3 regions of the Streptomyces sp. NPDC091416 genome follow, and region 2 is predicted to be linked to each of the others. Evidence: riboswitches for the same ligand, from Rfam matches in the RefSeq annotation. Region 2 holds a riboswitch; each other region holds the start of a gene.

Region 1 (3,226 bases), on a different contig from region 2:
ACGCGGGCGGCGATGCCCGGGTGGTCCTTCTCCAGGGACTCGATGACCTGGGAGAGGGTCGTGCCCTCGGCCGGGACCTCGGCCTGGCCGCCCGTGTAGGTGCGGAGGATGGTGGGGATACGGACCTTGACGCTCATGGCGGGTGCCCTTCCTTCAGTCTCGGGTGGTCAGCTGGTGGCGAGGCCGGCGGCGCGGAAGGCGTCCAGGCTCGGGCGGATCGTGGCGCTCGCCTGCGAGGTGGCGGCCACGGCGTCCAGCGTCTTGAGGCCGTCACCGGTGTTCAGGACGACGGTGGTGAGCGCCGGGTCCAGCAGACCGGCCTCGATCAGCTTCTTCGTCACGCCGACCGTCACCCCGCCCGCCGTCTCGGCGAAGATGCCCTCGGTCCGGGCCAGCAGCTTGATCGCGTCGACGACCTGCTCGTCGTTGACGTCCTCCACGGCGCCGCCCGTGCGGCGGGCGATGTCCAGGACGTAGGGGCCGTCGGCCGGGTTGCCGATCGCCAGGGACTTGGCGATCGTGTTCGGCTTCTGCGGCCGGACCACGTCGTGCCCGGCCTTGAACGCGGCGGAGACCGGGGAGCAGCCCTCGGCCTGGGCGCCGAAGATCTTGTACGGCTTGTCCTCGACGAGGCCGAGCTTGATCAGCTCCTGGAGACCCTTGTCGATCTTCGTGAGCTGCGAGCCGGACGCGATCGGGATGACGATCTGGTCGGGCAGCTGCCAGCCGAGCTGCTCGCAGATCTCGTACGCGAGGGTCTTGGACCCTTCGCCGTAGTACGGACGCAGGTTGACGTTGACGAAGCCCCAGCCCTCGCCGAGCGGGTCGCCGATGAGCTCGGAGCAGAAGCGGTTGACGTCGTCGTAGTTGCCCTCGATGCCGACCAGCTCGCCGCCGTACACCGCGGCCATGACGACCTTGCCCTGCTCCAGGTCGTGCGGGATGAACACGCAGGAGCGCAGGCCGGCCCGGGCGGCGGCGGCACCGACGGCGCCGGCGAGGTTGCCGGTGGAGGAGCAGGACAGGGTGGTGAATCCGAAGGCGCGGGCGGCCTCGACGGCGATCGCGACGACGCGGTCCTTGAAGGAGTGCGTCGGGTTGCCGGAGTCGTCCTTGACGTACAGACCGCCGGTGACGCCCAGCTCACGGGCGAGGTTGTCGGCCTTGACCAGCTTGGTGAAGCCGGGGTTGATGTTGGGCTTGTCCGCGACATCGGAGGGGACCGGCAGCAGCGGCGCGTAGCGCCAGATGTTGTTGGGTCCGGCCTCGATGCGCTTCTTCAGCTCGTCGGGGGAGCCGCTCGGCAGGTCGTACGCCACTTCGAGCGGCCCGAAACAGGACGCGCAGGCGAAAATGGGGCCGAGTGCGAATCGCTCTCCGCATTCGCGGCAGGAAAGCGCCGCGGCGGGACCGAGGTCCACGGAGGTTTCGGCGGGTGCGGCAACAGTCTCGATAGCCATGATGGCGAGGCCCTTTCTCCTCATCTTCCTCGCGACGCATTTCGTCACGAGACGGAATTGGCACCTTCCCCACCTGACCTCGCGGTCGGCGGGAGGGTTGCCGGGACTTCAACGGGCCGTTCCCTCTGTCCCTCTGGATGAGCGCTGTGGCACTGGACCTTGGATCCAGGCGTTTATCGGCGGACGGACCCCGGCATGCGACGGCCATCTGCGTTGTTCAAGACTGTAACCGAAGCACCGGACTGTTGAGATAGTCGTCCGTACCGCGAGATGGATCACATACAGGGAGTATCGACCGTGCTGGAAGAGGTCGAACGCTGGCTGACCAGGCGTTCCTGGTCAGCCGCCGACCGTCCGCTGGACCGTCTGCTGGACGCCAGGAACGACGCGCACGGCCGCCCCACCGTGAGCGTGGTGCTGCCCGCGCTGAACGAGGCGGAGACGGTCGGGGACATCGTCACGACGATCCGGCGCGAGCTCATGGAGAAGGTCCGGCTGGTCGACGAGCTCGTGGTGATCGATTCCGGCTCGACGGACGCCACCACCGAGGTCGCCCGCCGGGCCGGCGCCCGCGTCGTCCACCGTGACGCGATCCTGCCCCGCGTTCCGGCCGTCCCCGGCAAGGGCGAGGTGCTGTGGCGGTCACTCCTGGTGACCGGCGGCGACATCGTCTGCTTCATCGACGCGGACCTGAAGGACTTCTCGGCGGACTTCGTCTCCGGCATCGTCGGTCCGCTGCTGACCGATCCCTCGGTGCAGTTCGTCAAGGCGATGTACGACCGCCCGTTCGGCGACACCACCGGTCAGGGCGGCCGCGTCACCGAAATGGTGGCACGCCCGCTGCTCAATCTGCACTGGCCCCAGCTGGCCGGATTCGTCCAGCCGCTGGGCGGCGAGTACGCCGTGCGGCGCTCGCTGCTGGAGCGGCTGCCGTTCCCGGTCGGTTACGGAGTGGAGCTGGGCCTGCTCGTCGACGCGCTGCACACGGTCGGCCTGGACGCGCTCGCCCAGGTCGACGTCGGCGTCCGGAAACACCGCCACCAGGACGGCCAGGCGCTCGGCCGGATGGCGGCCGCCATCTACCGGACCGCTCAACTCCGCCTCTCCCGAGGCCATCTGGTCCGCCCGTCGCTGACCCAGTTCGAGCGCGGTGAGCACGGGTTCGTCCCGCGCACCTACCCGGTGGACACCGAGGAGCGGCCGCCGATGCGCGAGATCGAGGAGTACGTTTCACGCCGCGCGGCGTGAGGTGGCCTGCTTTCGCACGTTTGGGCGGTTCATGATCGGGCTAGATTTCGCCCATGGTCTCCGAGCACGCCCCTCAGCCCGCTGCCCAGGTACTCGTCGCGTCGAACCGCGGCCCGGTCTCGTACGCGCTGCGCGAGGACGGCTCCCTCGACGCCAGGCGCGGCGGAGGCGGACTCGTCTCCGGCCTGAGCGCCGTGGACGACAAGATGTGGGTCTGCGCCGCCCTCGGGGACGGTGACCGGGAGGCGGTGCGGCGCGGGGTCGGCGAGCCGGGCGTCCGGATGCTCGACATCGACGCGGACGTGCACGCCGACGCGTACAACGGCATCGCCAACTCGGTGCTCTGGTTCGTCCACCACATGCTCTACCAGACGCCCGTCGAGCCCGTCTTCGACGCGGACTTCCGCCGGCAGTGGGCCTCCTTCGAGACGTACAACCGGGCCTTCGCCGAGGCGCTCGCCGAGGAGGCGGGCGAGGGCGCGGCGGTCCTCGTGCAGGACTACCACCTGGCGCTGGTG
Region 2 (3,226 bases):
TCTTCGTCGCCCCGGTCGTCGCGTTCATCATCACCAAGCGGATCTGCCTCGGCCTTCAGCGCCGGGACAAGGAGAAGGTGCTGCACGGGCGCGAGTCCGGGCTCATCAAGCGCCTGCCGCACGGTGAGTTCGTCGAGGTCCACGAGCCGCTGGCGCCCGCTCAGCTGCACACGCTCACCGCGCACGAGCAGTACAAGCCGGTCGAGATCGGCCCGCTGGTCGACGAGAACGGTGTCAAGCGCAAGGTGTCCGTGGTGCAGAAGCTGCGGGCCAAGCTCAGCAAGGGCTACTACGGCGAGAACAACCAGATCGCCAAGCCCACCGCCGAGGAGTACAAGGAGATCACCAGCGGCCACGGCCACCACTGATCACCTGAACTGATCGCCACAGCAGGAGCCCCGTCCATTCGATGGACGGGGCTCTTCGCTGTCCGCGGGGCTCGATAGGGTGGACCCATCCCCTTTACCGGCTGTGGACCCCAGGAGCGGACCATGAACGTTGTGACCCCGGCAGGCGGCGACAGCGTGGCGGCTCGTTCCTGGCCCGGCGTGCTGACCCCCCTGCTGCGCGGCCAGGACCTGACCGAGGACGACACCGCCTGGGCGATGGACCGCATCATGAGCGGCGAGGCGACCGATGTGCAGATCGCCGGTTTCGCGGTGGCGCTGCGGGCCAAGGGCGAGACCGTCACGGAGGTCGCCGGCCTGGTCCGTGCGATGTACGAGCACGCCACGACCATTCACGTGCCGGGCCGCACGGTCGACATCGTGGGCACCGGCGGCGACATGGCCAAGACGGTCAACATCTCCACCATGTCGGCGATCGTGGTGGCGGGCACCGGTGCCAAGGTCGTCAAGCACGGCAACCGCGCCTCGTCGTCGGCCAGCGGCTCCTCCGACGTCCTGGGCAAGCTCGGCGTCAACCTGGATCTGCCGCCGCAGCGGGTCGTCGAGGTCGCCGAGGAAGCGGGCATCACGTTCTGCTTCGCCGTCAAGTTCCACCCAGCCCTGCGGTACGCGGCAAAGGCCCGGGCGGAGCTCGGCGCGCCGACCACCTTCAACATCCTCGGTCCGCTGACCAACCCGGCCAAGGTGCGCGCGCAGGCGATCGGCGTCGCCGATCTGCGGATGGCGCCCATCGTCGCGGGCGTCCTCGCCGGACGCGGCAACTCCTCGCTGGTCTTCCGGGGCGACGACGGTCTGGACGAGCTGACCACCACCGCGACCTCCCGCGTCTGGATCGCCAGGAACGGCACGGTGCGCGAGGAGGCCTTCGACCCGCGCGACGTCGGCCTGGACCTGGTCCCGGTGGACGCCCTGCGCGGCGCGGACGCCTCGTACAACGCGGATGTGGCCCGCCGGCTGCTCGCCGGCGAGACGGGCCCCGTACGGGACGCGGTCCTGCTCAACTCGGCGGCGGCGCTCGTTGCGCTGGACCCGGGCGAGGGCACGCTCAACGAGCAGCTCACGGCGGGGATCGCGAAGGCCGCCGAGTCCATCGACTCGGGCGCGGCCGGCCGGGCGCTGGAGAGATGGATCGTGGCCAGCAACGCCTGAGAGGGCTCCGGGCACGGATGTGAGGCAGGGCGCAGTCCAGATCATGGACTGCGCCCTTGCGCGTTCGGGCACGTATGGCAAGATGCTGAGCAGGTCATGAGTGACAGCGACTACGGCCCCGGCCCGCTGTCCGGCAACCCTCCGTCCGTGGCGGGGTGCCCCGGGTGAAGACCAGGCCGCAGGCAGCGAGGTCTGCGGCAAGCGCGGACCCCTCGACATCGTGAGATGTCCACCCGTGGGGTCCTGGTCCTCAGGGAGCCTCTTGTGAGCAAGCGAATGCGATAGGGCTTTTCGGCCCTTCTCCGCACACCCTCTTTTCTTCCCTCCGTGCTGCCGCGTATCCGCAGGCACGCGGAATTCGCCTGCCTGTTACGGGAGTTCGTCATGTCTGTCCTCACTGCTGCCACCGACCAGTCGATTTGTGCCCCGCTGCCGGTTCTGGGCAAGGATGTGACGGTTCCGCTGGTCACGGGCGGCGAGGTCACCTACGCCGCGCTGGACTACGCCGCCAGCGCTCCGGCCCTTCAGCGGGTCTGGGACGACGTGGCCGCGTACGCGCCGTACTACGGCAGCGTCCACCGCGGTGCCGGCTACCTCTCGCAGCTGTCCACGGACCTCTTCGAGTCCAGCCGCGAGACCGTCGCGGAGTTCCTCGGCTGCCGCGCCGAGGACCAGGTGATCTTCACCCGGTCCACCACCGACTCGCTCAACCTGCTCGCCGCGGTCCTGCCCGCCGACTGCCAGGTGTTCGTCTTCGAGACCGAGCACCACGCCTCGCTGCTGCCCTGGCGCGACGCCCGGGTGACCTACCTGAACGCCCCGCGCACCCCGGCGCAGGCCGTCGAGACCCTGGAGCGCGCGCTCGCCGACCGTGACCCCTACGGCCCCGCGCTCGTCTGTGTCACCGGCGCCTCCAACGTCACCGGCGAGCTGTGGCCGGTCAAGGAGCTCGCCGCCGCCGCGCACGCCCACGGCGCCCGGATCGTCCTCGACGCCGCGCAGCTCGCCCCGCACCACCCCGTCGACATCGCCGAGCTGGACGTCGACTGGGTCGCCTTCTCCGGCCACAAGCTGTACGCGCCGTTCGGCTCGGGCGTCCTCGCCGGCCGCTCCGACTGGCTGACCGCCGCCGAGCCCTACCTGGCCGGCGGCGGCGCCTCCCGCCAGGTCGCCCGGCGCGCCGACGGCGGGGTGGACGTCGAATGGCACACCACCGCGGCCCGCCACGAGGCCGGCTCGCCCAATGTCATCGGCGTCTACTCCATCGCCTCCGCCTGCAAGGCGCTGACCGAGGCCGGGTTCGACAGCCTGGTCGCCCGGGAGCAGCGGCTCGTCGCCGAGGTCCGTGCCGGTCTCGCCGAGGTCCCCGAGGTCAAGGTGCTCTCGCTGTTCGGCGACGACGCCCCGCGGGTCGGCGTCATCTCCTTCGTGGTGGAGGGCTGGAACAGCTCGCACTTCGCCGCGGCGCTCTCCGCCGAGTACGGCATCGGGGTGCGCGACGGACTGTTCTGCGCCCACCCCCTGGTGCGCACCCTGCTCGGCAGCGACCCGCAGGACGTCGGCGAGTGCGGCGCGCCGGAGGCGGAGCCGGGCCAGAAGTCCCTCAACGCGATCCGGGTCAGCTTCGGCGCCGGTACGCCGGACGAGCACGTCGAGCGCTTCCTGCGGGC
Region 3 (3,226 bases), on a different contig from region 2:
AGTTGATCGTGCCGGTGAGGCCCAGGTGTTCGGTGACGGCGGCCAGGGCGGACAGTACGGTGAAGGTGTCGGGGCGCCCGACAACGTCCAAGTCGTATATCTGCCCGCCCTGTTCGCGGAGCCGGAGCCCTTCGGCGAGGAACAGGAAGTCGAACTTGGCGCGTTCGGCGGTACGCGCGAAGTGCGCGAACGAGCTGAACTCGACGTGGCTTCCCGCCGCGGGATCGCTCCACACGGTGGTGTTGTTGACGCCCGGGAAGTGGGCGGCGAGATGGATCTGCTTGAGCGGCCTGCCGTTGCCGGCGCCGTCGCTGGTGCTCATGTCGGTGGTCCCTCCGGCTCAGGCGGTGGCGTAACGGTTGGCGGGGCGGGCGAGTCCGAGCAGCCCGCGCAGGGTGTCGGCCTCGTAGGCGGTCCGGAAGGCACCTCGTCGCTGCAGTTCGGGCACCAGTCCGCGGGTGATCGCCGGGAGGTCGTGGCCGATCACCGCGGGCCGCAGCCGGAATCCGGTGAGCCCGGCCCGCTGCCATTCCAGGAGCAGGTCCGCCAGTTGCGCGGGGGTGCCGGTGAAGACCTTCGCGTCGCTCGCGTACGGCTGTCCGGCGAGGCCGTCGAGACGGTCCCGCCGGGCCGCCGCGGCTCCGGGCTCCTCGTCGAGGAAGACGACGAGATCCCCGAAGAGGTGGAGGAGCTCCGCCGCGCGCCCCGCGGCTGCCTGTTCGGCACGGATCTCTTCGGTGATGGAGCGGGCGCCGACGGTGTCGTGCGGGGTGACGTAGCCGATGTCCGTGGAGCGGGCCACGAGTTGGAACGGCACGCTCCGGTGCGCCAGGGCACTGACGACCGGTTGTCCTTGCGGCGGCCGGGGCGTGATCGAGGGGCCCTTGACGCTGAAGTGCCGTCCCTCGAAGTCGATGTAGTGCAACTGCTCGCGGTCGATGAAGCGGCCGGTGGCGACGTCGCGTATCTCCGCCCCGTCCTCCCAGCTGTCCCAGAGGCGGCGCACCGCCTCGACGTAGTCGGCTGCCTCCTCGAAGAGTTCGGCGGTCAGATCGCGGACGGCCGGGGTGTCCAGGTCGTCGATCCCGAAGTGCGGGAACGTGCGGCGGCCGAAGTGTGCGGCTTCGTGCTGCCGGGCCGAGACCTGGATGCGCAGACCGGCCCGGCCGGTGCTCACGTAGTCGAGCGTGGCGATGGCCTTGGAGATGTGGAACGGCTCCGTGTGCGTGGCGACCACGGTGGGGACGAGTCCGATGTGCCGGGTCAGCGGGGCGACGCGGGCGGCGATGAGTACCGCGTCCAGGCGCCCGCGCTCCTGGTCGGTACGGCCGTCGGGCCCGGTGAACTGCGAGGACTGGAGCCCGAGTGCGTCCTCGATCGTCACGAGGTCGAGCAGGCCGCGTTCGGCCTCCTGGACGGTGTCGGTCCAGTATGCGGCGGTGAGCAGGTCCCTGGGCCGGGCCTCCGGCTCGCGCCACGCGGCCGGGTGCCAGCCCGCGCCGTTGAGTGCGACGGCGAGGTGCAGGGGGGCGGACAGGGGAGGGTGCGGGGATGACGGTGCGGACACGACAGGGTGCCTTCCTGATCGACCGTGGGTGATCGCCGGGCCTCGTCGGGAGGTTCGGCGTCGCGGGTACGGATCAGGGACAACAGAGCGCGCCGGCCACGCGCTGGAGGTCGATGTGCGGCCGGGAGTAGAGGTGGACGCGGCGCCGGGGGGCGAGCACCTTGACGAGCGGGCAGGTCACCGGTGGCATGACCGTCGCCTCCGCTCTTCCGGCTCGGCGGGCCCGGAGGCCTCGCGCTTGCGGAACCCGGACGGGTCCCGCCTGGTCGTCACCCGGAGCACCCCACCGCGCGGGAGGGTTGCCGGTCAGCAAGCCGGGGCTCGACGCTGACACTCATGACCTGCCCGGAACGCTACGCGCGACGGGCCCGCCGCGCAATGCCCGGTGGATCATGGCCGTACTCGCTCTGCCGTGAGCCACAACACCACTGCGGCGCCGGGCATTCCGCCGCCGCACGGTTCGTTCGTCTCCCGTGCTGCCCAAGGCTGCCGTGGCGTGTGACGTTCCTTGCGCACCGCGGCCGGGACGGCGCCGGTCGCGGCGGCGGCAGCGGTGTCCGAGGAACGGGCAGACGGCCCGCGGCGGGTCAGTCCGTCAGGCCGGCGGCGAGGGTCGCTCCCAGCTCCCAGCACGCCTCGGTGTCGGCCTTGGCGGGTTCTCCCGTGACCGTCACGGCGTCGGTCGCACGGCGCCATCCGAGGCCGGTCGTGATCGACTCGATGGCCCGGACGGCGCCCGTGACGTCGTTGCCGCCGTGCACGTAGTACCCGAAGGGGCGGCCGCGCGTCGCGTCCAGACAGGGGTAGTAGATCTGGTCGAAGAAGTGCTTGAGGGCGCCGGACACATAGCCGAGGTTCGCGGGGGTGCCGAGCAGGATGCCGTCGGCGGCAAGAACGTCGGAGGCCGTCGCGGCAAGCGCCGCCCGGCGCTCCACCCGGACCCCTTCGATCCCGTCGGTCGTCGCACCGGAGACGACGGCTTCGAGCAGTGCCTGGCAGTTGGGCGAGGGCGTGTGATGCACGATCAGGAGAGTGGCCACACCTCCGCACCCTGCCGTGCTCGCCGCGCGGCCGCAAGCAGGGTACGGCTCGCGCCGCGACACCGGCCGGTGGTGATGTGCGGTCCGAGCCCCGCCGGACCGGCCGGCCCGGGCCATGGGCGGATCGTCTGGTGTGCTTCCCCGATGTCATCGATCATGGGTCCGTTCACCGACGACCGGTCCGGCGGAGAGGCGCGGCATGACATCCGGCAAGGAGGCCCGGCAGGGCCTCGGCATACTCGCGGACGACCTCACCAGTGCCGGGGACGGAGCAGCCCCGTTCCGCCGGGCCGGCCACGAGGCGCGGATCCTCCTGTCCGCCCCGGCGGCGGAACCCCTGCCCCGTACGGGGGTGACCGCGGTCGATCTCGGGACCCGGCTGCTGGACGAGGAGGCCGCCGCCGCGCGTACGGGCCGGGCCGCCCGCCGGTTCGCCGGCTCCGCGCTCCTGTTCAAGACGGTGGATTCGACGCTGCGCGGCCACGTCGCGGCGGAGGTCCGGGCCGCGTGGGCGGGGTCGGGGCGGCGGGCCGTCGTCCTCGCTCCCGCCTTTCCCGCGGAAGGACGGGTGACGGTCGAGGCGGTCCAGTACGTCCGGGGCGTGCCGGTCCACGAGAGC

The links. Region 2 has a riboswitch for S-adenosylmethionine ahead of ACIQMX_RS21460 (aminotransferase class V-fold PLP-dependent enzyme). Riboswitches for the same ligand answer to the same signal wherever they lie in the genome.
Region 1: it holds a riboswitch for S-adenosylmethionine, as region 2 does, so the genes downstream of both, thrC (threonine synthase) here and ACIQMX_RS21460 (aminotransferase class V-fold PLP-dependent enzyme) in region 2, are expected to answer to the same signal.
Region 3: it holds a riboswitch for S-adenosylmethionine, as region 2 does, so the genes downstream of both, ACIQMX_RS28635 (putative leader peptide) here and ACIQMX_RS21460 (aminotransferase class V-fold PLP-dependent enzyme) in region 2, are expected to answer to the same signal.

What each region holds. Positions count from the first base shown of each region.
Region 1 covers NZ_JBIVTU010000001.1:1,349,027-1,352,252, forward strand. Annotated here, with positions in the region: gene ACIQMX_RS06060 (MoaD/ThiS family protein) at 1-137, opposite strand, end outside; gene thrC (threonine synthase) at 168-1,460, opposite strand; SAM riboswitch class I at 1,478-1,604, opposite strand; gene ACIQMX_RS06070 (glucosyl-3-phosphoglycerate synthase) at 1,758-2,708, shown strand; gene ACIQMX_RS06075 (trehalose-6-phosphate synthase) at 2,762-3,226, shown strand, end outside.
Region 2 covers NZ_JBIVTU010000007.1:65,458-68,683, forward strand. Annotated here, with positions in the region: gene ACIQMX_RS21450 (cytochrome bc complex cytochrome b subunit) at 1-368, shown strand, start outside; gene trpD (anthranilate phosphoribosyltransferase) at 492-1,556, shown strand; SAM riboswitch class IV at 1,649-1,766, shown strand; gene ACIQMX_RS21460 (aminotransferase class V-fold PLP-dependent enzyme) at 1,941-3,226, shown strand, end outside.
Region 3 covers NZ_JBIVTU010000010.1:333,439-336,664, reverse strand. Annotated here, with positions in the region: gene ACIQMX_RS28645 (NtaA/DmoA family FMN-dependent monooxygenase) at 1-322, opposite strand, end outside; gene ACIQMX_RS28640 (LLM class flavin-dependent oxidoreductase) at 341-1,567, opposite strand; gene ACIQMX_RS28635 (putative leader peptide) at 1,641-1,757, opposite strand; SAM riboswitch class IV at 1,797-1,909, opposite strand; gene ACIQMX_RS28630 (NAD(P)H-dependent oxidoreductase) at 2,155-2,607, opposite strand; gene ACIQMX_RS28625 (four-carbon acid sugar kinase family protein) at 2,807-3,226, shown strand, end outside.